One region of the Streptomyces sp. NPDC090083 genome, then DNA from elsewhere that is predicted to be linked to it. Evidence: riboswitches for the same ligand, from Rfam matches in the RefSeq annotation. Region 1 holds a riboswitch; the other holds the start of a gene.

What was found. Region 1 has a riboswitch for cobalamin ahead of ACIPTO_RS10990 (ribonucleoside-diphosphate reductase subunit alpha). Riboswitches for the same ligand answer to the same signal wherever they lie in the genome.
Region 2: another riboswitch for cobalamin. It lies ahead of ACIPTO_RS17340 (ABC transporter substrate-binding protein); the one in region 1 lies ahead of ACIPTO_RS10990 (ribonucleoside-diphosphate reductase subunit alpha).

The regions. Positions count from the first base shown of each region.
Region 1 is NZ_JBIVED010000002.1:1,147,473-1,162,763, forward strand. Features, by position in the region: gene ACIPTO_RS10975 (hypothetical protein) at 1-200, opposite strand, end outside; gene ACIPTO_RS10980 (putative Ig domain-containing protein) at 328-2,409, opposite strand; gene ACIPTO_RS10985 (ribonucleotide-diphosphate reductase subunit beta) at 2,689-3,702, opposite strand; gene ACIPTO_RS10990 (ribonucleoside-diphosphate reductase subunit alpha) at 3,702-6,134, opposite strand; cobalamin riboswitch at 6,259-6,390, opposite strand; gene ACIPTO_RS10995 (GNAT family N-acetyltransferase) at 6,436-6,942, opposite strand; gene mctP (monocarboxylate uptake permease MctP) at 7,033-8,634, opposite strand; gene ACIPTO_RS11005 (DUF3311 domain-containing protein) at 8,631-8,894, opposite strand; gene ACIPTO_RS11010 (GntR family transcriptional regulator) at 9,627-10,391, opposite strand; gene ACIPTO_RS11015 (extracellular solute-binding protein) at 10,701-11,987, shown strand; gene ACIPTO_RS11020 (sugar ABC transporter permease) at 12,108-13,091, shown strand; gene ACIPTO_RS11025 (carbohydrate ABC transporter permease) at 13,088-13,951, shown strand; gene ACIPTO_RS11030 (glycoside hydrolase family 3 protein) at 13,960-15,291, shown strand, end outside.
Region 2 is NZ_JBIVED010000004.1:471,333-477,219, forward strand. Features, by position in the region: gene ACIPTO_RS17325 (SDR family NAD(P)-dependent oxidoreductase) at 1-393, shown strand, start outside; gene ACIPTO_RS17330 (ABC transporter ATP-binding protein) at 594-1,391, opposite strand; gene ACIPTO_RS17335 (iron chelate uptake ABC transporter family permease subunit) at 1,388-2,401, opposite strand; gene ACIPTO_RS17340 (ABC transporter substrate-binding protein) at 2,398-3,459, opposite strand; cobalamin riboswitch at 3,513-3,725, opposite strand; gene ACIPTO_RS17345 (SAM-dependent methyltransferase) at 3,856-4,659, shown strand; gene ACIPTO_RS17350 (CbtA family protein) at 4,782-5,648, opposite strand; gene ACIPTO_RS17355 (CbtB domain-containing protein) at 5,685-5,887, opposite strand, start outside.

The DNA of each region.
Region 1 (15,291 bases):
AGACAGAACGTGCCGTTCGTGTCGGTCGCGGCCAGGGTCTCCTTCGCCGCGCAGGCCGCCCTGCTGCTGCTCGGTGTGGGGGAGGGGGAGGACGACGGGGACACGGTGGCGCTGCCGGTGTCGGACTTCGAGCCGCAGCCCGTGAGGGCGAGCGCCAGGGTGGCGACGGCGAGGGACGGACCAAGAATCGATCGGCGCATGGGGGGCCTCCTTTGCCTCTTCGACGTGTCACGGACGCATCCGGATCCCTCGTGAGCAGCACGATATTCGTGGACATGACAGGACCCCGGCCGCTGCGAGACGACCGGGGCCCAGCTCATACGGAGGTCAGCTGGTCGTCACGGCGGTGTCGTCGAGGACGAAGCTGGTCTGGAGGGAGGAGTCCTCGACGCCGCTGAACTTCAGCGTGACGGTGGAGCCGGCGAAGGAGGACAGGTCGAAGCTCTTCTGCGCGTACCCGGAGGCCTTGTTCAGGTTCGAGTACGTCGCGAGCGTGGTCGAACCGGCGGTGACCGTCAGCTTGTCGTACGCCGTGCTGGTCGTGGTCTCCGCGGTGTCGATGTGCAGGTAGAAGGTGAAGGTGGCCTTGCAGCCGGACGGGACGGTCACCGACTGGGACAGCGTGTCGGTGTGGGTCGAGCCGTAGCCGTCGAGCCACGCGTAGTACGAGCCCGCGTGCGCGGCCTCGCCGGAGTCGTTGGTGATGACCCCGCTGCTCGCGGTCCAGGTGGTGTTGCCCGACTCGAAGCCCGCGTTGCCCAGCAGCTGGGTCGAGGTGCAGGTGCCGCCGCCGGAGGTGCTGACCGTCCAGGTGAAGGAGGCCGAGCCGGAGGCGCCGGTGGAGTCGGTCGCGGTCACCGTCACGGCGTAGGTGCCGGCGGTGGACGCGGTGCCGGAGATCAGCCCGGTCGAGCTGCTGATCGACAGGCCGGTGGGCAGCCCGCTCGCGCTGTAGGTGAGGGTCGCGCCCGCGCTGTCCGAGGCCGAGATCTGGAGGCTGGCCGCGCTGCCGGTCGCGGTGGACTGGCTGCCCGGGTTGGTGACGGTCACGGTGTTGCCCGTGGTGGTGCCGGAGGTGAAGGCGGCGGTGCCGTCCGGGGTGCCCCAGCCGGTCGGGCCGTCGTAGCCGGTCTCGGCGGTGCAGAAGTACGCCGTCGAGCAGGAGCCGTTGTTGCCGCTGGTGACGTCGTACAGGTTGCTGGTGTGGGAGTAGGGGTACTTCGCCGGGTAGTCGCTGGAACCGGGGGTGCCGGCCAGCGCGTAGACGCCCGCGATGATCGGGGACGAGGCGCTGGTGCCGCCGTAGACCGCCCAGCCGGAGCCGCCGTAGGTGTCGTAGACGGCCACGCCGGTGGCGGGGTCGGCCACGGCGGAGACGTCGGCCTCCATGCGCTTGGTGCAGCCGGTGTCGGTCTGCCAGCTCGGCTTCGCGTCGTAGGCGGAGCAGCCGGAGCCGGTGCCCTCGCTGCTGCTGGTCTTCCACACGGACTCGGTCCAGCCGCGGGAGTTGGACGACGTCGACAGCGCGGTGCCGCCGACTGCCGTCACGTACTGGGACGTCGCCGGGTACTCGGCGCCGTAGGCCTCGTCACCGGAGGAGACGGTGATCGCGACGCCCGGGTGCTTGAAGTACGAGGTGTCCTCGCTGGTCTGCGAGGAGGACTCGGAGCCGCCCCAGCTGTTGGAGACGAACTTCGCGCCCAGGGCGACGGCCTCGTTCTCGGCGGTGCCGAGGTTGGCGTCGGTGGCCGACGTGGCCTCCACCAGAATGATGTTGCAGTTCGGGCAGACCGCGCTGACCATGTCGATGTCGAGCGCTTCCTCGCCGGCCCAGCCGCTGTCGTTGCTCGGCAGCGAGGTGGTGGAGCCGGTCTGGCTGACCTGCTTGAAGCAGCCGTTGGCCTTGGTGCAGGCGGACAGGCCGAAGTTCGAGCGGTAGGTGGCCAGGTCCGACTCGGCGTTGGGGTCGTTGTACGCGTCGACCACCGCGACCGTGAGGCCGGAGCCGCCGGTCGAGGGGAGCGCGTACGCGCTGTGCAGGTTGGCCGGGCTCAGCCCGGACACCGCGGCCGCGGCGTCCGGGTGCACGGCCGCGGCCAGCCGCTGCTTGATGTCGGTGCGCCGCTGGGCGAAGCAGGACGCCGAGCCGGGGGCCGCGGTCGCGCAGAGGCGCTCGGTCGGCACCTTCTGCCCGGCCTTGCCGGTCGCGTGGACGGCCTGGGCCGCGGGGGCGGTCAGGGCCTTCGCGTTCTGGGTGACCTTGGAAGCCTGGGCCGACTGGACGGCCGCGTGGGGGGCGGGCTGCGCGCCGGCGGGCGTCGCGGCCACCAGGCCGAAGACGCTCAGGGCGAGGGCGGGCAGGGCGGCGGTCAGTAGTCTTCGCAGGCTCCGTCTGGGCTTTTCACGCATGGGGGTGCTGCCTCCGTCGTTGGAGTGGGGTTCCTCGGCGCTGGTGGCAGGCCTGTGACGCGCGTAGCGGCGGCGTTGAACGTCGTCATGGGCATGACACTTTGTACGTTCGGTGAGGCTGTTGTGCGTGACATGTCACAACGGGCAGAAGCTATCCGGGCCCGACGAGCCCCGAACAGGCGCGCCTCAAGAACTTTGCCGCTCCATAGGAGGTCCATGGACGGCCCATGGAAGCTCCATGGGCCGTCCGAGCCCTTACCCGTTCCTACGGCTCCGCGGTCAGAAGTCCTCGTCCAGGTCGACCGTGCCCTCCACGGCGACCTGGTACGCCGACGGGCGGCGCTCGAAGAAGTTCGTCAGCTCCTGCACGCCCTGCAACTCCATGAAGGAGAAGGGGTTCTCGGAGCCGTACACCGGCGCGAACCCGAGCCGCTGGAGACGCTGGTCCGCGACGCACTCCAGGTACTGGCGCATCGAGTCGGTGTTCATGCCCGGCAGACCCTCGCCGCACAGGTCGCGCCCGAACTGCAGCTCCGCCTCGACGGCCTCCTTCAGCATGTCCGTGACCTGCTGCTGGAGCAGGTCGTCGAACAGCTCCGGCTCCTCCTTGCGGACGGTGTCGACCACCTCGAAGGCGAAGCTCATGTGCATGGTCTCGTCGCGGAACACCCAGTTGGTGCCGGTGGCGAGACCGTGCAGGAGACCCCGGCTGCGGAACCAGTAGACGTACGCGAACGCGCCGTAGAAGAACAGGCCCTCGATGCACGCGGCGAAGCAGATCAGGTTGAGGAGGAAGCGGCGGCGGTCGGCCTGGGTCTGCAGGCTCTCCAGCTTCTCGACCTCGTTGATCCACTTGAAGCAGAACTCGGCCTTCTCGCGGATGGAGGGGATGTTCTCCACCGCGGCGAAGGCGGCCGCCCGGTCCTCCGGGTCGGGGAGGTAGGTGTCGAGCAGCGTCAGATAGAACTGGACGTGCACGGCCTCCTCGAACAGCTGGCGGCTCAGGTACAGCCGGGCCTCGGGGGAGTTGATGTGCTTGTACAGCGTCAGCACCAGGTTGTTCGCCACGATCGAGTCACCCGTCGCGAAGAACGCGACCAGCCGCCCGATCATGTGCTGCTCACCCGGCGACAGCTTCGCGAGGTCGGCGACGTCCGAGTGGAGGTCGACCTCCTCGACGGTCCAGGTGTTCTTGATCGCGTCCCGGTAGCGCTCGTAGAAGTCCGGGTAGCGCATGGGGCGGAGGGTCAGCTCGAAGCCCGGGTCGAGAAGGTTCTTGGCTTCGCTGGTCATCACTGGCAGGCCTCGCAGGACTCGGGGTTTTCGAGGGAGCAGGCCACCGCGTCTTCGTCGGGGGTCAACTGCTGCACCGGGATGGGGGTTTGGGTCTGGGCCTGGGCCTGGGCCGCGCGGGCGATGCGGGTCGCCGGGCGGGAGCGCAGGTAGTACGTCGTCTTCAGACCCTGCTTCCAGGCGTACGCGTACATCGAGGAGAGCTTGCCGATCGTCGGCGTCTCCAGGAACAGGTTCAGGGACTGGGACTGGTCCAGGAACGGGGTGCGGGCGGCGGCCATGTCGATCAGGCCGCGCTGCGGGATCTCCCACGCCGTGCGGTACAGGGCGCGGACGTCCGCCGGGATCCAACTGAACGCCTGCACCGAGCCGTTGGCCTCGCGCAGCGCCTCGCGGGTGCGGGCGTCCCACACGCCGAGCCGCTTCAACTCGTCCACCAGGTAGGAGTTGACCTGGAGGAACTCGCCGGAGAGCGTCTCGCGCTTGAACAGGTTGGAGACCTGCGGCTCGATGCACTCGTAGACGCCCGCGATCGAGGCGATGGTGGCGGTCGGGGCGATCGCCAGCAGGAGCGAGTTGCGCATGCCGGTCCGGGCGATACGTTCCCGCAGGGCCGCCCAGCGCTCCGGCCAGGTCAGCTCGACGCCGTAGTGGTCGGGGTGCAGGACACCGCGGGCCGTACGGGTCTTCTCCCAGGCCGGCAACGGGCCGTTGCGCTCGGCGAGTTCGGCGGACGCCTCGTACGCGGCGAGCATGATGCGCTCGGCGATCCGGGACGACAGCGCCTGCGCCTGCGGCGAGTCGAAGGGGACGCGCAGCTTGAAGAAGACGTCCTGGAGGCCCATCGCCCCCAGACCCACCGGACGCCAGCGGGCGTTGGAACGGCCCGCCTGCTCGGTCGGGTAGAAGTTGATGTCGACCACGCGGTCCAGGAACGTGACGGCCGTGCGGACCGTCTCGTCCAGCCGCTCCCAGTCGATGTCGCCGTCGACGACGAACGCGCCCAGGTTCACCGAACCGAGGTTGCAGACCGCCGTCTCGCCGTCGTCCGTGACCTCAAGGATCTCCGTGCAGAGGTTCGAGGAGTGGACCGTGTGGCCCGGCTCGGCCGTCTGGTTGGCGGTGCGGTTGGCCGCGTCCTTGAAGGTCATCCAGCCGTTGCCGGTCTGCGCGAGGGTGCGCATCATCCGGCCGTAGAGGTCACGGGCCGGGAGGGTCTTCTTCGCCAGGCCCTTCGCCTCGGCCTCGCGGTACGCGGCGTCGAACTCGTCGCCCCACAGGTCGACCAGCTCGGGCACGTCCGCGGGGGAGAACAGCGACCAGTCGCCGTCCGCGTTCACCCGGCGCATGAACTCGTCCGGGATCCAGTGCGCGAGGTTCAGGTTGTGCGTACGGCGGGCGTCCTCACCGGTGTTGTCCCGCAGCTCCAGGAACTCCTCGATGTCGGAGTGCCAGGTCTCCAGGTACACCGCGGCGGCACCCTTGCGCCGGCCGCCCTGGTTCACCGCGGCGACCGAGGCGTCCAGCGTCTTCAGGAAGGGGACGATGCCGTTCGAGTGCCCGTTGGTGCCGCGGATCAGCGAACCCCGGCTGCGGATACGGGAGTACGACAGCCCGATGCCGCCGGCGTGCTTCGAGAGGCGGGCCACCTGGTGGTAGCGGTCGTAGATGGAGTCCAGCTCGTCCAGCGGGGAGTCGAGGAGGTAGCAGGACGACATCTGGGGGTGGCGCGTGCCGGAGTTGAAGAGCGTGGGGGAGGACGGAAGGTAGTCCAGGCGGCTCATCAGGCGGTACAGCGAGGCGACCTCGTCCAGGGCGCGGGTGCTGTCGTCCTCCGCGAGGCCGGCCGCGACCCGGAGCATGAAGTGCTGGGGGGTCTCGACGACCTTGCGGGTGATCGGGTGCCGCAGGAGGTAGCGGCTGTACAGGGTGCGCAGGCCGAAGTAGCCGAAGCGGTCGTCGGCGCCCTCCGCCAGTGAGGCGGCGACCAGCGAGTCCAGGCGGGCCGCGTGCAGCGTCGCGAAGTCGGCGGTGCGGTCCGCGATGAGGCCCTCGCGGTGGCCCACGGCGACGGACTCGGTGAAGCTCGTGACGCCCTGGGAGGCGGCCTCGGCCGCGATGCTGATCGTCAGCAGCCGGGCGGCGAGCCGGGAGTAGACGGGATCCTCGGAGATGAGGCCGGCGGCCGCCTCCGTGGCCAGCTCGCGCAGTTCCGTCACGTCCGCCTGCGCGGACCGGCCGCGCAACGTGGCGGCGGCGACCCGGCCGGGGTCGGCGTCGGGGAGGTCGGCGGTCAGCTCGGTCAGGGTCCGCAGGATCGCGGTACCGGGACCGTCGGCTCCGGGAACGGTCGTTCCGGGAACGTCGGTTCCGGGGACGATCGTGTCGGTGGCCCGGTTCGCTGATGCCGGCTCTGCTGGCGCGATGGTCACGGTGGGGCTCTCCCTCGCTCGGCACGGGGCCTCGCCGAGGGCAGGCGGCAGTACACGAGCGCACGGGGGCGTCGCGTCCACCGGCCCACTCCACGAGGCCCGGACGTCATGCGTCCGGCCGGGTGGCCGGGCGCGCGCCGTCGGCAGGTCCTCGGACTGGCCATGTGCGCGTATACGCACAAGTACACCGTTGCGGGACAGTTCCGGATTCGCACCGGATTCCCCTGCGGCGACAGCGAGCATGAGCATACATCTTGTGCTCGCCTGTCACATCACCACCAGATGTTGTGTCGCGGTGGTTTCAGAGTGTCAGCTCATAGGTGAGCAGAGTGAGATCGTCCAGGTGCGGCACGGGATTCCAGTCGCGGTCCGGGGTACGGACGAAACCGAGGCGTTCGTAGATGCGGTGGGCCGCGCGCATGCCGGACTGGGTCGAGAGGACCAGGGCCGTGCAGCCGTCCAGGGCCCGGGCGCGGTCGACGCAGGCCCGGACCAGGGCCTCGCCGGCGCCTCTGCCGCGGGCGGCGCGGTGGATCGCGAGGGCGCGGATCTCCGCCTCTCCGGGGCGGGCTATGTCGGCGACCGGGCCGGGGCCCGGGACGAAGGTGACTCCGCCGAGGAGACGGTCGCCGTCCACCGCGACGAGGACCTCGGCGGCCGCGGCCCGGCCTGCCACGTCCTTCAGCACCGGGAGATAGGGGTCGGTCTCGCCGTAGTCGAGAAGGCCGTCGTCCAGGTACGCGTGTGCCGTGAGGGTGCCGAGGGGCTCGTACTCGGTGGGGTCCGCCCGGCGGATGAGGAAGTCCATGGGGGCCAGTGTGGACGAACGGCGGGCCACCGAGGGGGTGCCCTCGGTGGCCCGCCGCGGGTCCGTCGTTGCCGGTCGCCCCTGGGGATCTCAGTGACCGGCGATCACGGGCAGCTCTTCCTCCACGCCCGGGTCGCCCGCGTCGGCCGTGTAGTCGGACGGGCTGGTCTCGTCGACGCCCTCGGGGGCCTTGAAGGCCTTCAGGGCGAAGGTGAGGACCACGGTCACCACGACGTTCATCACGAACGCCGTCAGGCCGATGTAGCCGATCTCGCCGATGCCGGGGATCTCCTTCGACGAGCCGCCGAAGTGGGCCTGGGTGGGGGAGGCGACGCCGTACGCGGCGAGGGTGCCGTAGATCATGCCGACCGCCCAGCCGGCGAGGAGGGCCCAGCGGTGGAACCAGCGGGTGAACAGGCCGCCCACCAGGGCCGGGAAGGTCTGCAGGATCCAGATGCCGCCCAGGAGCTGGAAGTTGATCGCCACCGTCTTGTCCATCGTCAGGACGAAGGCGAGGGCGCCCACCTTCACCAGCAGGGAGACGATCTTCGAGACCTTCGTCTCCTGGGCCGGGGTCGCGTCCGGCTTGATGAAGTCCTTGTAGATGTTGCGGGTGAAGAGGTTCGCCGCCGCGATGGACATGATCGCCGCGGGGACGAGCGCCCCGATGCCGATCGCCGCGAACGCCACGCCCGCGAACCAGTCGGGGAACATGTCCTCGAACAGCTGCGGGATCGCCAACTGGCCGTTGGTGACCTTGACTCCGGCCGCGATCGCCATGAAGCCGAGCAGCGCGAGCAGGCCCAGCATCAGCGAATACAGCGGCAGGATCGTGGTGTTGCGGCGGATCACGTTGCGGCTCTTCGAGGAGAGCGTCGCCGTGATCGAGTGCGGGTACATGAACAGGGCCAGGGCCGAGCCCAACGCCAGTGTGGCGTACGTCCACTGGCCCGCCGGCGCGGGCACGAGCCCGCCCGCTCCCGCCGCCTTGAACTTGGCGCCGGCCGCGCTGAAGATGTCGTCGAACCCGCCGAGCTTGATCGGGATGTAGATGATCGCCACCGCGATCACGAGGTAGATCAGGCCGTCCTTCACGAACGCGATCAGCGCGGGCGCGCGCAGCCCGGACGAGTAGGTGTACGCGGCCAGCACGGCGAACGCGATCAGCAGCGGCAGGTCCTTCACGAACCAGTTGGAGTCGGCGCTGCCGCCCACCCCCATGACGTCCAGCACGGCCTGGATGCCGACCAGTTGGAGCGCGATGTACGGCATGGTCGCGAGGATGCCGGTGATCGCCACCGCCAGCGACAGGCTCTTCGAGCCGAAGCGGCCGCGCACGAAGTCCGAGGTCGTCACGTAACCGTGCCGGTGCGACACCGACCAGAGACGGGGGAGGAAGGTGAAGATCAACGGGTAGACGAGGATCGTGTACGGCACCGCGAAGAAGCCCGCCGCGCCCGCCGCGTAGACCGCCGCCGGGACCGCCACGAACGTGTAGGCCGTGTAGAGGTCGCCGCCGAGCAGGAACCAGGTGACCCAGGTGCCGAACGACCGTCCGCCCAGGCCCCATTCGTCGAGACTGTGCTCGTTGTCGGCCCGGCGCCAGCGTGCCGCCAGGAAGCCCAGGACCGTGACGGCCAGGAAGAAGAAGATGAAGACGCCGAGTGCGACGCCGTTCACGCCGTCGTTCACCGGTTACCTCCATGGCGGGTCCGCTGGTCGCGCTGCCACAGCTTGTAGGCGGTCATCGTCAGCGCGGTCGAGACCAGCACCCAGAGCATCTGGTACCAGTAGAAGAACGGGATGCCGATGAACGTGGGGTCGACCTTCGCGTAGGAGCCGACCCAGAGCAGCGCCACGAACGGCGCGACGAGACACACGGCGATGACGACACGGGCCGGTGTCACCAGCGGTAGCCCCGCTTCGGGCGGAACTTCGGGCACATCTGACATTTCTCGGCTCCGTCCCCACGCTGATCACCTGTGTAATGCGCAGGCAATCTAGGTCACGGCGTCACCGCGGCGAAAGACCTCGTCCGCATATCGTCATGTCGATTCGGTGAAAGCCCGACATCGGTGTCAACAGCACCGGAATCCCTGGCGCGGGTGGGTCTCCTGGCGGGCGGGCCACGGGCGTTCGACGGCGCGACGGCCCCGGATCCCCGCCTCGGGCGGGCCCCCACGGACGTGCGCGGCGCACCGGTCGCGGGCCGGCCCGTCGGTCAACTCCCGGACGTGTCACCGCACTCCACGGGGCGTCCGGCCGGCCGTCCGCGGCGGCGCCGGTCGCGTCGCGGGCCACCGCCTCCTTCGCCTCGCGGGTGGGGACGAGCCCGGCCGGTGCCGTGCTGTTCGACCGGGCGGACCGGGTCCCGCTCGGGGCGGAGCGCGCGGAGCGGCGGACGTGGGGGCCGTGAACCCGGAGCGCGTCCGGGCTCACGGCCCCCACGAGCGCCGCGAGAATGGCCGAAAGTACCCCGTCCGTGAGACGGGGTCGCTCGGTGACTCCTCTAGGGCCTGTCTGACAATGCCCGTCTGCCGGGCGACGCCATGCACGCACTCTCGCCGCACCGGGCGCGGACCCAAGTACGTCCAGTACGTGGGCCCACGCCCGGCACGACGAGAGCACGCACCTGACGCCGTCCGGCCGCCCTACGGGCGACGACGGGAATTGTCAGACAGGCCCTAGTCCTGCGGGCGCTTCAGCCGCGCCACGAACTTGTAGCGGTCCCCGCGGTACACCGACCGCACCCACTCCACCGGCTGGCCCTCCTTGTCGAGGGAGTGGCGGGAGAGCATCAGCATGGGCAGGCCGACGTCGGTGCTGAGCAGGCCGGCCTCGCGCGGGGTGGCCAGCGAGGTCTCGATGGTCTCCTCGGCCTCGGCGAGATGGACGTCGTAGACCTCGGCCAGCGCGGTGTAGAGGGACGTGTACTTGACGAGGGACCTGCGCAGGGCGGGGAAGCGCTTCGCGCTGAGGTGGGTCGTCTCGATGGCCATCGGCTCGGCGTTGGCCATGCGGAGGCGCTCGATGCGCAGGACCCGGCCGCCGGCGGTGATGTCGAGCAGATCGGCGAGGGTGTCGTCGGCGGTGATGTAGCCGATGTCGAGGAGCTGCGAGGTGGGTTCGAGGCCCTGGGCGCGCATGTCCTCGGTGTACGAGGTGAGTTGGAGGGCCTGGGAGACCTTCGGCTTGGCGACGAAGGTGCCCTTGCCCTGGATGCGCTCCAGGCGGCCCTCGACGACCAGTTCCTGGAGCGCCTGGCGCACGGTGGTGCGCGAGGTGTCGAACTCGGCGGCCAGGGTGCGCTCGGGCGGGACCGGGGTGCCGGGCGGCAGGGTCTCCGTCATGTCCAGCAGGTGCTTCTTCAGGCGGTAGTACTTGGGCACACGCGCGGTGCGGACGGTGGCCCCACCCTCGTTCTCCGCACTGCTGACGTCGGTGCTCATGCTCCGCCTTTCCGGCTCCGGACAAGGGTCACTTGGTGATCCCCTCTGTATACCGTCGCCGTCTCTTTTGGTCTAGTCCACAGCGCCAAGTGGTCTAGCGGAAGAGAGTACTCCGGCGGCCCTGTTTTCGCTGCCTTCTTACTTAAAGGTTCCTGCATATGTAGGTCCCATAACGGCTGGTCAGGGCCGTTTCGGGGACCCTTGACAGGCCCTCTGGTCTGGTCCAAGCTCCCGGTACTGGTCTACACCATTGGTTCAGGTCCCGGCCTATGGGCGGGAGGTGTGGCAGGCATCCCTGAGGAGGGTGGCGTGAAGCGCAAGCTCATAGCCGCGATCGGTATCGCGGGCATGATGGTCTCCATCGCGGCGTGCGGGGGCAACGACGACAAGAGCTCTTCGAACAGCGGCGCCGACGCCAAGGAGCTGACCGTCTGGCTCACCGTCGACGCGCAGAACAACTGGCCCGACCTGGTCAAGGCCGCCGACGCGACCGTGCAGAAGGCGCACCCGGGCGTCAAGATCAAGCACGAGTACTACGGCTGGCCGGACAAGAACACCAAGCTCGACGCGGTCCTCGCCACCGACAAGGCGCCCGACGTGGTCGAGATGGGCAACACCGAGATGCTCGGCTACATGGTCAAGGGCGCGTTCGCACCCGTCGACGCCTCCAAGTTCACCAACTCCTCCGCCTGGCTGGACGGCCTCAAGGCCTCGGTCACCTACGACGGCAAGACCTACGGCGTCCCGTACTACGCCGGTGGCCGCGTCGCCAACTGGCGCAAGGACATCGCCGCTTCGGCCGGCATCAAGTCGACCCCGACGACGTACGCCGAGCTGACCTCCGACCTGGACAAGATCCAGAAGAAGGAAGGCAGCAAGTTCAGCGCCTGGTACCAGCCCACCCGCGACTGGTACGCGGCCATGTCCTTCGTCTACGACGCCGGCGGCGCCATCGCCACCCAGTCCGGTGACCAGTGGAAGGGCAGCCTCTCCTCGCCCGAGTCCATCAAGGGGCTCAACGAGTGGAAGTCCGTCATCGACAAGTACATGCACGGTGACAAGACCAAGGACGAGTCCGACCGCTACATCGTCTACGGCCAGGGCAAGGCGGCCATGATCTTCGGCGCGGCCTGGGAGGGCGCGAGCGCGGCCGACCCGAAGGCCGACAAGACCGGCGGCAAGCTGAAGACCAGCCTCGTCAACTTCGTGATGCCCGGCCCGTCCGGCAAGAACATGCCCGTGTTCCTCGGCGGTTCGGACCTCGCCATCCCGGTCAAGTCCAAGGCGCAGGGCCTCGCCGCCGAGTGGATCAACGCCTTCACCGGCCCGTCCGGCCAGAAGGGCCTGATGGCCAAGGGCAACCTGCCGAACAACAAGACCGACCTCGCGACCCTGAAGAGCGACCCCGCCACGGAGGTCCCGGCCACCGCGGCCGAGTCCAACTGGTTCGTCCCGATGGCACCGGGCTGGGGCCAGGTCGAGAAGGCCCAGGTCCTGCAGACCATGCTGCAGAACATCGGCACCGGCAAGCAGTCGGTCGAGGCCGCCGCGAAGACCGCGGACGCCGCGATCGACAAGGTCATCAACACCAAGTGACCCGAGTGCGGGGCCCTGTCCACCTACAGGGCCCCGCACCTCGGACGGGAGTCCGCGCGTCCCGCGGACTCCCGTCCGAGGTACGGCCGTACGACCTGAGGGATCGCTGAGGAGCCCGCGATGAGTGCCGACACGACCACCCCCGCCAAGGTGCCGCCGCCGCGGCACGCGCCGCCACCGGGCGTCCCCAGCGCTTCCCGCAGACAGCGGACGTCGAGAGGGACCGGGGTCCCCTGGCTCCTGCTCGCCCCCTGCCTGCTGATCCTCGCCCTGGTCATGGGCTATCCGCTGGTCCGGCTGGTCACCCTGTCCTTCCAGTCCTTCGGCCAGTCCCAGCTGTGGGGCTTCAAGTCCGCCGAGTGGATCGGCTTCGACAACTTCACCGGCGTCCTCGGCGACTCCGAGTTCTGGGGCGTCGTCGTCCGCACGATCGTCTTCGCGGCCGGCTCGGTCATCTTCACGATGGTCGCCGGCATGGCCCTCGCGCTGCTCCAGCAGAAGGTCTCCGGCTGGGTGAAGACCCTCATCAATGTTGTCCTGGTGGCCAGTTGGGGCATGCCGGTGATCGTCGCGACCACCGTCTTCAAGTGGCTCTTCGACACGGACTACGGCGTCTTCAACGCCCTGCTCAGCAGGCTGCCCGGCGTCGACATGGTCGGCCACAACTGGTTCGCCAGCGGACCGCAGGGCCTCCTCGTCATCATGCTGCTGGTGGTGTGGGGCGCGGTGCCCTTCGTGGTCATCACCCTCAGCGCCGGACTCACCCAGGTCCCCCAGGAACTGGAGGAGGCCGCGCGCCTCGACGGCGCCGGCGCCTGGGGCGTCTTCCGGTACGTCACCCTGCCCATCCTCAAGCCGATCATCGTGATGCTCACGACCCTGTCGGTGATCTGGGACATGGGCGTCTTCCCCCAGGTGTTCGTGATGCGCGGCGGCCACCCCGAGGCCGACTTCCAACTGCTCAGCACCTATTCGTACGACCGTGCCTTCGTCGTCAACGACTACGGACAGGGTTCCGCGATAGCCCTGGTCACGGTGGTGCTGCTGCTCGGTGTCGTCGCCGTCTACATGCGTCAGATGCTTCAGATCGGAGAGGTCGAATGAGCGCGCTCACGACCGACGCGCCCCGCGAGCGGACCGGCGGGCGCAAGAAGTCGAAGCTGGGCTGGAACCTCCTCGGCCTGCTCGTCTTCGTCGTTGTCGGCTTCCCCCTCTACTGGATGCTGGACACGGCGTTCAAGCCGGCCAAGGACGCCATCGACCCGGACCCGAGCCTGCTGCCCACCGGCATCACGCTCGACAACTTCCGCCGGGCGCTGGCCATCGCCGACTTCTGGGGCCCGGTCGGCCGCAGCCTCATCGTGTCCCTGGCGGTCGTGGTGATCGGCATCGTCGTCGGCCTGCTGGCCGCGCTCGCCATCTCCCGCTTCGCCTTCCGCGGCCGCAAGATCGTGATCGTCGGCATCCTCGCGGTCCAGATGGTCCCGCTGGTCTCGATGATCATCCCGGTCTTCCTGCTGCTGAACGACCTCGACCAGTACGACAAGCTCTCGGGCCTGGTCATCACGTACCTGACCTTCATCCTCCCGTTCACGGTGTGGACCCTGCGCGGCTTCATCGTCAACATCCCCAAGGAGCTGGAGGAGGCGGCCATGGTCGACGGCTGCACCCGCACCGGCGCCTTCATCCGGGTGGTCTTCCCGCTCCTCGCCCCGGGCATGGTCGCCACCTCGGTCTACGGTTTCATCCAGGCCTGGAACGAGTACCTGTACGCCCTGATGCTGCTCAGCCAGGAACACCAGACGGCGACCGTCTGGCTCGGCAACTTCACCACCAAGCACGGCACCGAGTACGCCCCGATGATGGCCGGCGCCACGATGATGGCCGTGCCGATCGTCGTCCTGTTCCTCATCGTCCAGCGCAAGATGGCCGCGGGGCTGACCGCGGGCGCTGTGAAGGGATAACGCCACCGATGACGACTCTCGCCAGCGGTACCGCCGCGTCCGACTCCCACAGGGACGGTCTGACGCGCGACGCCCTCACCGTCCTGCAGCCCGGCTTCCTCGGCACCACGGCTCCCGACTGGCTGCTGCGCCGCCTCGGCGAAGGCCTCGCCTCGGTGGGCCTGTTCGGCCGCAACATCACCTCACCCGAGCAACTCTCCTCGCTCACCGCCCAGTTGCGGTCCGAGCGGGAGGACGTCCTCGTCGCGATCGACGAGGAGGGCGGCGACGTCACCCGCCTGGAGGCCCGCACCGGCTCCTCCTTCCCCGGCAACCACGCCCTGGGCGCGGTGGACGACGTCGACCTGACCCGGGCGGTCGCCCACGAGCTGGGCCGCCGTCTCGCCGAGTGCGGGGTGAACCTCAACTGGGCGCCCTCCGCCGACGTCAACTCCAACCCCTCCAACCCGGTCATCGGCGTCCGCTCCTTCGGCGCCGACCCCGAACTGGTCGCCCGGCACACGGCGGCCTACGTCAACGGGCTCCAGGCCGCGGGCGTGGCCGCCTGCACCAAGCACTTCCCGGGCCACGGCGACACGGCGGTCGACTCCCACCACGCGCTGCCGCGCATCGACGCCGACCTCCCGGTCCTGGAACAGCGGGAGCTGCTCCCGTTCCGCGCGGCCATCGCCGCCGGCAGCCGCGCGGTGATGAGCGCCCACATCCTGGTCCCCACCCTGGACCCGGACCACCCGGCCACCCTCTCCCTGCGCATCCTCACCGACCTCCTGCGCGGCCGGCTCGGCTACGACGGCCTCATCGTCACCGACGGCATGGAGATGCAGGCCATCGCGGCGACGTACGGCATCGAACGCGGCAGCGTCCTCGCCATCGCGGCCGGAGCGGACGCGATCTGCGTGGGCGGAGGTCTCGCGGACGACGACACGGTCCGACGGCTGCGGGACGCGCTGGTGGGCGCGGTGCGGTCGAGGGAGCTGCCGGAGGAACGGCTCGCCGAAGCCGCGGAACGAGTACGGGGGCTGGCCCGGTGGGCGGCCTCGGCCGCCGCGTCCGCGCCCGCCGCGTCCGCGCCCGCCGCGGACCCCGCCTCCGTGACCGGCCCGGAGTCCGCGGCGCACCCGCCCTCCGTCCCGGCCGCCGGCGTGACGCGCGTCGACATCGGACTCGTCGCCGCCCGCCGGGCCCTCACGGTCACCGGCGCCGAGGACTTCACCCCGCTCACCGAACCGCCCTACGTCGCCCTGCTCACCCCGGTCGCCAACATCGCCGTGGGCAACGAGACCCCGTGGGGAGTCGCCGCGGAGCTGGAGCGGCGGCTGCCCGGCACGGAGACGGCCGGC
Region 2 (5,887 bases), on a different contig from region 1:
CTGAGCCAGCGCTTCGGCCCCGGCATGGCCGAGCGCGGCTTCGGCCGGATCATCCACATCACCTCCCAGCAGGCACACCGCGCGTTCGCCCGGAGCGGCGCGTACGGCGTCTCCAAGGGCGCGCTGGAATCCCTGGCCCGCTCCCAGGCCGAGGCCTGGTCCCCGCACGGCGTCACCTGCAACACGCTGGTCCCGGGTTTCGTGATGACCCCGCTCAACGAACGGCTGTCGTCCGACCCGGACATGGTGGCGTCCCTGGCCGCCCGCACTCTCATCGGCCGCAACGGCCTCACCGAGGACTTCGCGGGCGCGACCGTGTTCCTGGCGAGCCGCGCCTCGGCGTACGTGACAGGGCAGTCGGTGTTCGTGGACGGCGGGTTCTCCGCGCACTGAAGCCGCGCACGCCAACACCTGGCGCACTGAAGCCTGTTGAGAACAGCGCGGGCCCGGAAGGCTCCGCCGGACGTGAAGGATGTGCCCCGTGTCCGAAGCCCCTGACATCGCGACCGCCTGGAGATCGCTCCTGGACCGCGAGCCCACGCTGCACTTCCTGCGCACCGCCCCGGCGTAGGGGCTCGCGCACTGGGCCTCGGCTACACCGTCCCGCTCCGCCGCCGCAGGAACCGGACCACCGGATGTCCCGGCCCGTGGGTCACCTCGGCATTGACCCCGTAGACGTCCTTGATGAGGGCGGGTGTGAGGACTTCGGTCGGGGTGCCCTCGGCGACGGTGCGGCCGGTGTGGAGGACGAGGAGGCGGTCGCAGTACATCGCGGCGAGGTTGAGGTCGTGGAGGGCGATGACGGTGGTGACCGGGAGGCCGGCGATCAGGTCGAGGAGGTCCAACTGGTGTTGGATGTCCAGATGGTTGGTCGGCTCGTCGAGGAGGAGTTCGCGGGGTTCCTGGGCCAAGGCGCGGGCGATCTGGGCGCGTTGGCGTTCGCCGCCGGAGAGGGTGTGCCAGGACTGGGCGGCGCGGTCGGTGAGGGCGGTGCGCTCCAGGGCCTCGGTGACGGCGCGCGCGTCGGCGGCCGACGCAGGCGACCAGGCCCGGCGGTGCGGGATGCGGCCGAGGGCGACGACCTCGCGGACGGTCAACTCGGTCTGGGTGTGGGCGTGTTGTTCAACGGTGGCGATGCGGCGGGCGGTTGCGCGGCGGCCCGTCTCGGGCAGCGGCCGGCCGTCCAGTGTGACGACACCGCTGGAGGTCGGGAGGACACCGGCCAGGAGGCGCAACAGCGTTGATTTTCCGGACCCGTTGGGGCCGAGGAGACCGACGGTCTCGCCGGGGCGCGGGGCGAGGGTGACGCCGTCGACGATGAGCCGCCCGTCGGTGAGGCGGGCCACCACCCGGTCCGCGTGCAGGCCGGTGCCCGGAGCGGGGATGCTCATGCCGTCCTCCGGCCTCGGTGCAGGACGGCCACGAACGCCGGCACGCCGATCAGCGACGTCACCACTCCCACCGGTACCTCCTGCGGGTCGACGACGGTACGGGCGAGGGTGTCCACCCACACCAGGAACACGGCCCCGGTCAGCGCCGTGACGGGCAGCAGTCGTACGTGACCGGGACCGGTGAGCGCGCGGGTGACGTGCGGCAGGACCAGGCCGACGAAGCCGATCGCCCCGGCGCAGCTGACCAGCACGGCGGTCAGGAGGGCCGTGGCGCACAGCAGGATCAGCCGGGCCCGGGCGACGTTCACGCCGAGGCCCGCCGCCGCCTCCTCGCCGAAGGCGAACGCGTCCAGGGTGGAGGCATGGCCGAGGCACACGACCAGGACGAGGGCCAACGCCACGGCGCACAGCAGGACTTGGCCCCAGTCCGCGCCGGAGAGCGAGCCGAGCAGCCAGAACAGCACGCCCTTGGTGGTCTCGGCGTCCGCCGAGGTCAGCACGGTGAACGAGGTCAGCGCGGAGAAGAGCTGCATGGCGGCCACGCCCGACAGCACCACCCGGTCCATGCTCGCGCCGAGGCTGTGGCTGAGCAGCATCACCAGCCCGAAGGAGAGCAGCGCACCGGCGAAGGCGCCCGCCGACAGCGACACGGCTCCGCCGCCCACGCCGAGCACCACGACGGCGACCGCTCCCGTGGACGCCCCGGAGGAGACGCCGAGCACGAACGGATCGGCCAGCGGATTGCGCAGCAGCGACTGCATGACCGCGCCGCACAGCGCCAGCCCGGCACCGCAGACGGCGGCGAGCAGCGTGCGGGGCATGCGCAGGTCCCAGACGATGCCGTCGCGCAGCGGCGCGAGGGTGCTCCGGCCGCCGCCGAGGTGGGACGCGACCGCCGCCCACACGTCGGCCGTGGAGATGTCGGCGGGTCCGATGGTCACCGCGACGGCGACGGAGACCACCAGCGCGACCAGTCCGCCGCCCGTCAACAGCAGGGTGCGGAGGGTCACTTGGCGAGTCCGAAGTCGCGCAGGCCGGCGGCGACCTGTTCGATCCCTTCGACGGTGCGGATGGAGGGGTTCATCGCCTGGCCGCTGAGCAGGATGTACCGCTTCTTCTTGACGGCGGTGAGGTTGCGGGTGGCGGCGTTGGTCTCCAGGAAGCGGATCTTCGCCTGGGCGGTCTCGGCGGTCTGCGACTTGCGGGTCAGATCGCCGAGGACGATGACGTCGGGGTCTCGGTCGGCGACGGTCTCCCAGTTGATCTGGGGCCACTCGTCGTGGGTGTCGGAGAAGGCGTTCCTGACGCCCACCGCCCGGGTGATGGCGCCGGGGGCGCCGCAGCAGCCGGCCAGGTAGGGCGACTGGGAGTTGGCGAACCAGTACATGAGGGAGGTGTCGGAGGCGTCAAGTCCCTTGGTGGCCTTGGTCACCCGCGCCTTCAGTCGCGTCACGAGCCGGTCGCCGCGTGCCTCGACGCCCATCGCCCGGGACAGGTCGCGTATCTCGCCGTAGACGGTGTCGAGGGTGAGCGGTGTGCTGCGCGAGCCGTCGCCGCCGCTGTCGTTGTCCTTGCCCGCGCAGTCGGCGGGCGAGACGTACGTCGGTACGCCCAGCTTCTCGAACTGTTCGCGGGTGGCGACTCCGCCCTTGCCGAGTGTCGAGACGAACGAGGCGGTGACGAAGTCGGGTTCGGCGTCGAGGACGTTCTCGAAGGAGGGGGCGTTGTCGGCGAGGCGCGGAACGGTCGCGTTGGCCTTCTCCAGGCCCTTGAGCACCGGGTCGGTCCAGGTGGCCGTGCCGGCCATGCGGTCGGCGAGGCCGAGGGAGAGCAGGATCTCTGTGGTGCCCTGGTTGAGCGAGACGACGTGCTGAGGGGCCGACTTGAGGGTGACCTTGTGCCCGCAGTCGGTGAGGGTGAGCGGGAATCCGGCCGCGGGCTTCTCCCTCTCGCCGTCGGCGCGGTCCTCCTCGGATCCGCCGCACGCGGTCAACAGCAGGGCGGGGGCGAGGAGAAGGGCCGCGGTACGGCGACGCAGCGGTACGGGGGTGGTACGGATCACGGGCACACCTTGCCTGTCGGGGCTCGAACGCGGAGCCTTGCCTACGAACTCCCCCTCGCCGAGGGCGGGAAGGCGCCAGCAGGTCTTCGGACTCGGGTTCGTCCGGACGGGGCGCCTTCCCGGTGTGTCACGTCCGGCCTCTTCGGCCGGCCCGCGCCGCACCAGTGGCGTCGAGTGCCCCGCCCGTCCCCCTCACCGCTGCGCGTCAGTTCCGGATTCGCACCGGATTCCCTGGCCTCGGTTGTGGCACGACTGGCGCGTACAACGTATCAAGATCGATGACCGGCACCCGTCACGGGGTCCGGCGGGCACGGAGGGACCAAGGAGGTCCGCGGCCGGGGCCTTCGGCGGTACGGTCGCTGGGACGCGGGAACTGGTTCGCTAGCTCACGGGAGAACCGACGTGACAGACGCAGGCTTCAGCGCGGCCGATGTGGACACCAGCAAGCCTCAATCGGCCCGTATGTACGACTACTTCCTCGGCGGCAAGGACAACTACCCGGTCGACGCGGCCGCCGCCGAGAAGGTCATCTCCTTGTTTCCCGCCGTCAGGGAGATGGCGCGGACGAACCGGGACTTCATGCACCGCGCCTCCCGGTCGCTGGCTGAGCGGGGCATCCGCCAGTTCCTGGATATAGGCACCGGAATACCGACCCGGCCGAACCTCCACCAGGTGGTCCAGGGGATCAACCCCAGCGCCCACGTGGTGTACGCGGACAACGACCCGATCGTCCTCCGCCATGCCGAAGCGCTCCTCCACAGCACCCCGGAGGGCAGCACCACCTACATCCAGGCCGATGTGCGCGAGCCGGGAAAGATCCTCGCGACGGCCAGGGACATCCTGGACTTCGACCAGCCGATCGCCCTGTCCCTGGTGGCGCTCCTGCACCTGGTCGCCGACGAGGACGAGCCCCGGCGCATCGTCGCCGAACTCCTCGACGCCCTGTCCCCCGGCAGTCACGTGGCCCTCTCCCACGCGACCGGAGACTTCGACCCGGAGACCTGGCAGCGCGTCGTCGAGGTCTACCGCCAGGGCGGCACGCCCGCGCAGGTACGCTCGCGCGACGAATTCGCCGGTTTCTTCACGGGACTTGAACTCATCGAACCGGGCATAGCACTCGCCGCGGACTGGCACCCCGAGCCGACCGGACACCCCGGCCGGACCGACCTGATCCCGCTGTACGCGGGGGTGGCCCGGAAGCCGTAGGACCGGAAGCCGTAGGACTATTGGGCCCCGTTCGAGGAATCGCTCCGGCTGAGTCTGCGGCGAAAAACGGACCGGGCGCGGTGATCTCGTCGATCACCGCGCCCGCCGTGGAGGGGAGTTGGTCACGCGGGGACGGGATCCTGCTCCGGTGAGGGAGCGTTCGCGTCCGGTCGGGCGGGGTTGAGGAGGCGCTCGGCGAGGGGAGCGAAGATCAGGCCCAGGGCCGCCCAGAGGATCAACTGCGCCGCTACCGAGTAGAAGCGGAAGCTGAAGAGCACGTCCGCCGGGAAGCCCGGATAGACGATGTTGCCCTTGGAGTCCTTCAGCGGGAGCGGGGTCTCGGTGGCCTGGTTGCCGAAGTTGGCCTTGTTGTACGAGAGATGGCCCAGCTGCGGCAGGAGCAGCATCACGATGCCGATCGCGACGACGAACGCGGCGCCCGCGAGGAGGGTCGCGTTCCAGTTGCCGTAGCGCTTCTGCAGGTACTTGCCGAGATAGACGGCGCCCGCGAGGAAGGCGATCGAGCAGACGACCATGATCAGGTACAGGGCGCTGCGCTGCTTGATGGTCTCTTCGTGGCCGATCGCGGGCGGGTTGGCCGGGTACTTCAGGAACGGCACCAGGTACATGCCGAGGAAGCCGCCGCCCGCGACGAGGAGGGCGAGGCTGCGGGCCCGGAGGCCTCCCGTGCGGCCGAGGCAGACCGTGTACGCGACGGCGAACAGGGCGCCCATCGCCATGCCGAAAAAGACCATGCCGACGCCGATGCCGACGTTGGCCTGGATGGTGCGGCTGAACAGGTCCGGGTCGGCTCCCTCGACGGGGATGCCCGCCGCCTTGTCCAGGGCGTTCTGCGCGGCGTCACGGCCGCTTTCGTAGTCGATGGCCTTCGCGATCTGCGGTTCGGCGAATATCCGCGCGAACACGAACGCGAGCAGGCCCGCCACCGCGCCGGCGAGTATGCCGCGCAGGATGAGCTTCTTTTCCATGTCGGGTTGTCCGTACGTCCAGGTGCCGGCGGAGGGTCAGTGGCAGGGGAAGCCCAGGAAGTGCCGGGCGTCGTGGACGAACTCGTGGACGTGCATGTCGTTGCCGAACACCGACACCGCACCCTGGTCCACACCGATGAAGTAGTAGACCGCCAGCGCGATCAGGGCCGTGCCGACCAGCCAGAGAATCGACTTGGACACCGGCAGGACGACCGGCGTGGACACCGGACGGGATGTGG